2 regions of the Rothia terrae genome follow, and region 2 is predicted to be linked to the other one. Evidence: predicted binding sites of a transcription regulator. Region 2 holds the regulator's gene; the other holds the start of a gene.
What was found. Region 2 encodes LexA, which represses DNA repair genes until DNA is damaged. Its sites were predicted from a motif close to TCGAACANNTGTTCGA; they were not measured.
Positions count from the first base shown of each region.

Region 1 (2,473 bases), 330 kb from region 2:
ACTTACCATCAATTTTGACCGCCAGGATGACGGGGTTCAGACGGGCACCGTTACACGCGGGGCATGCTACCTCACGCATGTACTGTTCGTAACGATCCTTCGACCAGTCAGATTCAGTTTCTTCATGCTTGCGCTTGATGTAGGCAAAAACGCCTTCGAAACCTGAGGTATAGCGACGCTCGCGTCCAAAACGGTTCTTGTAGGCAACGGTGACCTTGAAATCTTTACCGTGCAGAACAGCCTTCTTCGCTTTCTTAGACAAATCTTTCCACGGGGTATTGAGGTCAAAACCAACTTCTTTGCTCAAGCCTGAGAGCAGACGAAGCCAATACTCGGTACGAGATTTACCCTGTGACCACGGTGCGATTGCGCCTTCAGCCAGTGACAAATCAGGGTTAGGGATGATCAGTTCTTCATCAACTTCAAGACGTGAGCCAATACCGTCACACTGCGAGCAGGCACCAAAAGGTGAGTTGAAGGAGAAAGCACGCGGCTCAATTTCTTCAAGCTGAATGGCGTGACCGTTGGGGCATGCCAAATTTTCACTAAAAATCTGCGTGCGGTCGTCGCTGCCTTCTTCGCGGTCCACGAAGTCCATAACGACGCGTCCGCCCGCTAAGTTAAGGGCGGTTTCTACGGAGTCTGTGAGGCGCTGCTGAATACCGTCTTTCACCACGATGCGGTCAATCACAACATCGATGGTGTGCTTGTACTGCTTTTCAAGCTTGGGAGGATCTGAAAGCTGAATCTGTTCGCCGTCGACGATGGCGCGCGAGTAACCTTCAGCGGAAAGCTCTTTGAAAAGATCAACAAACTCGCCCTTGCGAGCGCTCACGACAGGAGCCAGCACCTGCAGGCGGGTGCGTTCGGGGTACGACAGGATTTGATCGACGATTTGCTGAGGGGTCTGTTTTGAAATCTCAGCTCCACATTCGGGACAGTGTGGGTGACCGATGCGTGCCCACAGCAGACGCATGTAGTCATAAATTTCGGTAATTGTGCCTACCGTTGAGCGAGGGTTTTTAGAGGTGGATTTCTGGTCGATTGAAACCGCAGGTGAAAGACCTTCGATGAAATCCACATCGGGTTTGTCAACCTGTCCCAAGAACATACGGGCGTACGATGAGAGAGACTCTACGTAGCGTCGTTGGCCTTCAGCAAAGATGGTGTCAAAGGCGAGCGAAGATTTGCCGGACCCTGACAGCCCGGTGAAGACAACCATAGCGTCGCGGGGAATCTCAAGGTTGACGTTTTTGAGATTGTTTTCGCGAGCCCCCTGCACCAGGATTCTGGTGAGATCGTTAGGCTTATGCGCTGTTTGTGACATGGGCGTCCTACTCATCTTGTCGTGTGTTTCGAACATATATTCTATACGCCTACTTGTCTTAGTGCGAGGATTGTCAACTAATAATTGCTATGGGCTTATCTGCAAGATTTATAGATCGTGTTCTTACCTTTTGGTCTGTGTTTAGCCTAAGATTGTGGTTATGACAACAACTCCTGCCGCACACCTCATGATTGATAACGACGAGCTCACCGTTCGAGTGGTTGCAGTCTCTGAGATGGAAAATAACGTCTACCTTATTACCTCAAAATCCAGCGGTGAGCAGGTTTTGATTGACGCCGCAGATAATTTTAATCGTATTAGAGAGTTTGTAGAATCCGCCGCTGATGAGGATTTAGACGGTGCCTCAGCACGCCTTTCGACGGTGATAACCACCCATTCACACTGGGATCATATTCGCGCTCTGCCCGCAACCGTTCAGCATTTTGAACCGCACACCGTTGCGGGCCACGATGATGTTGAGGCTATCGACGAGCAAGAGGGCGTCAGCATCGCACAGGCAGTGGTAGGCGGTGAAACTCTACGCTTTGAGGGCTTTGAACTTGAAGTCATCAGCCTGGTGGGACACACCCCTGGATCAATTACCCTAGTCTTGCGCGGTGACAGTGAGGAGGCGACTCCCACTATCCTCTTTACAGGGGACTCTCTCTTTCCTGGCGGCGTAGGTAAAACCAATTCCCCTGAGGACTTTAAGCAGCTTTTACACGATGTTCGCACCAAGATTTTTGATGCGTTTGATGACAACACCATCGTTCTTCCCGGACACGGCCAGCACACCACGCTAGGCGCTGACCGCGATAACCTCGATGAGTGGGAAGCTCGCGGCTGGTAAATAGATTTTCCGAAACATTTCAGGCGTCTTTGCACCTCGGTGCAGGACGCCTGTTTTTGGTTAACGCACGCTGATGCCGAGTTCTTGGGCGAAAGTTGGTGCTAATTGTTGCAGTTGAAACTCGCTGATTTCGGCACCGCGTAGCGATGAAGCCCCGAGAACCTTGTGCAGTTGTGCTCCGCTGAGATTGGCCCGGTGAAGATGTGATTGCGATACGGTGAGAGTTTCTACACTGGTATCTGCGAACTCGACGTGGCTGATTGTAGCTCCAGTGGCGTCCAACTCCCCTATCGCGC
Region 1 is NZ_CP061539.1:1,442,569-1,445,041, forward strand. It holds gene uvrA (excinuclease ABC subunit UvrA) at 1-1,342, opposite strand, end outside; gene IDM49_RS06755 (MBL fold metallo-hydrolase) at 1,488-2,177, shown strand; gene IDM49_RS06760 (pentapeptide repeat-containing protein) at 2,238-2,473, opposite strand, start outside.
Region 1: uvrA (excinuclease ABC subunit UvrA) is a predicted target of LexA. The motif match lies at 1,356-1,371, and genes of this name have one in related genera.

Region 2 (2,473 bases):
GTGGGCAACTTTACCGATTTCAGCACCGATGGCTTCTACCACCTCATCGGGCATCGGGTGCGTATTCTCATTGACGTTCAGCGTAATAGGAACATCAATCATGGGCGCGCCATACGGTGAGCGACCACGCAAGTCGTCGCGAATAGGCAGGTTCTCAAGTGCTTGTAATGCTTCACTCACACTGCCAGTCTAATCACAACTACGACGTACTAACCATTCATTACGGGGATTTCCAGATTCTGACCAGTATGCAAAGTAGTGCTGGAAAGATTATTGACGTCGATAATCAGATTCACCACATCACGAGGATCCGATTCGGGGCTCACTTCTCGCGCAACATCCCAAAGGGTTTGACCAGCATCAACAGTCACTGTACGACCCACTGATGATGAATCAACCGGGCTTGAACCAGCTTGGGCATCCTGAGGGGCGATAAAGGATGCACCGACTAGGACGATGAGGGCACCTAGAGTCATGAAAGAAAGTCCCTTGAGCATAGAAAGTAGGCGGCCTCGACGAGATGTCCGGGCAGCCGGCGCGACGCTCGGGTTTAAATCTCGTTGGTTTCGAACAGGCTGAGGAAGCTGCCGCGCAGGCTTGATCACTCGAAGCTGAGCAGAAGGAAGCGGTGCGCTCTCTACCCGTTGCGGACGAACCACAGCGTTAGCACGCGAAAAAGCCGTGCCGGGGCGGACAGGACGCGGGATAACTACAGTACTCACTATCGGAACTCCTTCTTACTGAACAGGAAACCAAATATTCGAAACTTTGTTCGAACTTCGTATATATGTTCTATCAGAAAATTCGAACATAGTCGAGAAAAATTAGAACAAATGTTTGGTTTTCGAATAAAAGTGCCATAGGCTGATAGAACTAAGACACCAGTGAGCACTAGTCAAACACTGGGGACTGACAAAATAAGGACTACAGAAACGAGCAACCAGTGAGTTACAGCACGCCAGATACTCCGCAGGGTAAGCGTCCTCGCGGTGCTAAGCCCCTCACCGCTCGCCAACAGAAAATTTTGACCGCCATTTCCACCGCCATTGATGAACGCGGTTATCCGCCGTCAATGCGCGAAATCGGAGATCTCGTTGGTCTAGCATCGCTTTCTTCTGTCACTCATCAGCTCTCGCGTTTGGAGCAGATGGGATATATCCGTCGCGATTCAAAACGTCCCCGCGCTATTGAAGTCCTCAATTTTGGCGATGCGGAGCATTCTGCTGAAGAGACCACCGCAGACCTTGTGGCTTTACCGCAGATTCCCTCTTTCGAACCGCCCTCTCACGATCTTGCACAGGTTCCTTTGATGGGCCGCATCGCAGCGGGTGCTCCCATTACAGCGGAACAAAACATCGAGGATGTCATGGCACTACCTCGACAGCTTGTTGGAAACGGCGAGCTGTTCATGTTGCGTGTTAAAGGTGATTCCATGGTTGATGCAGCAATTATGGATGGTGACTGGGTGGTTGTACGTTCGCAGCACACCGCTAACAACGGGGATATTGTGGCGGCTCTTCTTGATGATGAAGCGACTGTCAAAACTTTCCGCCAACGCGATGGTCATACCTGGCTACTGCCCCAAAACACCCAGTATGAGCCCATTATCGGCGATCACGCTCTTATCATGGGCAAGGTAGTTTCGGTTCTCAGAAGCCTTTAGAGCAAAAGCATCTGCACATCAAAAGAGGCCGCCCCACCATCGTGAATATGGTGGGGCGGCCTCTTTTATGTGTTACCTGATTTTAATGGCGGGCAAACCTTCACTATTCTGCATGAACGCTATGCCCCGCACCAGGGTTATCTATTCTCGAAGTTACGAGCGATTTCTTCAGGGGTCTGAATCGGGATCATGCCGGTAACAGGCAGGTGCTCACGTTCCAATTTAGCTTTGGTAATCTTCCACAGAATGGTGAGGACAACAAACCAAAGCGGGATAAGAATCAAAGCGATACGGGTATCTTCGCCCAGTGCCAGTGCAAAAACGATAAAGGCAAAGAACGCAAGAATAAACCACGGAGTGATTTTAGGAAGTGGCATGCGGAACTGCGAGGCCGCATGACGTTCAGGGAACTTGCGATGGTAGTTGATGTAGCTGACCACGATGCTACCCCAAGTAAAGAGGATGCAGGTGGAGCACAAAGATGAGATCACGGTGAATGCCGAAACCAGGGTATCACCGGCTAGCAGCAACGGGATCGACAAGAATGCGAAAACCGCGGTGAAGAAAACAGCATTAGACGGCACATGACGCTTGTTTTTGCGTGCAAAAAGTTTAGGCGCATGCCGGTCAAGTCCCAGCGAGTACGCCATACGGCTAGCCGAATAAACACCGGAGTTGGCGCTGGACGCGGCAGAGAGCAGAACCACAAGGTTGACCACAAACGCTGCGCCGGTGAATCCGACCATGCCGAACATGGAGGTGAAGGGGCTCTGTTCTGGATCGATGTCTACCCAGGGAGTAACCATCATA
Region 2 is NZ_CP061539.1:1,771,241-1,773,713, forward strand. It holds gene IDM49_RS08140 (histidinol-phosphate transaminase) at 1-180, opposite strand, end outside; gene IDM49_RS08145 (LysM peptidoglycan-binding domain-containing protein) at 210-722, opposite strand; gene lexA (transcriptional repressor LexA) at 944-1,663, shown strand; gene IDM49_RS08155 (amino acid permease) at 1,801-2,473, opposite strand, start outside.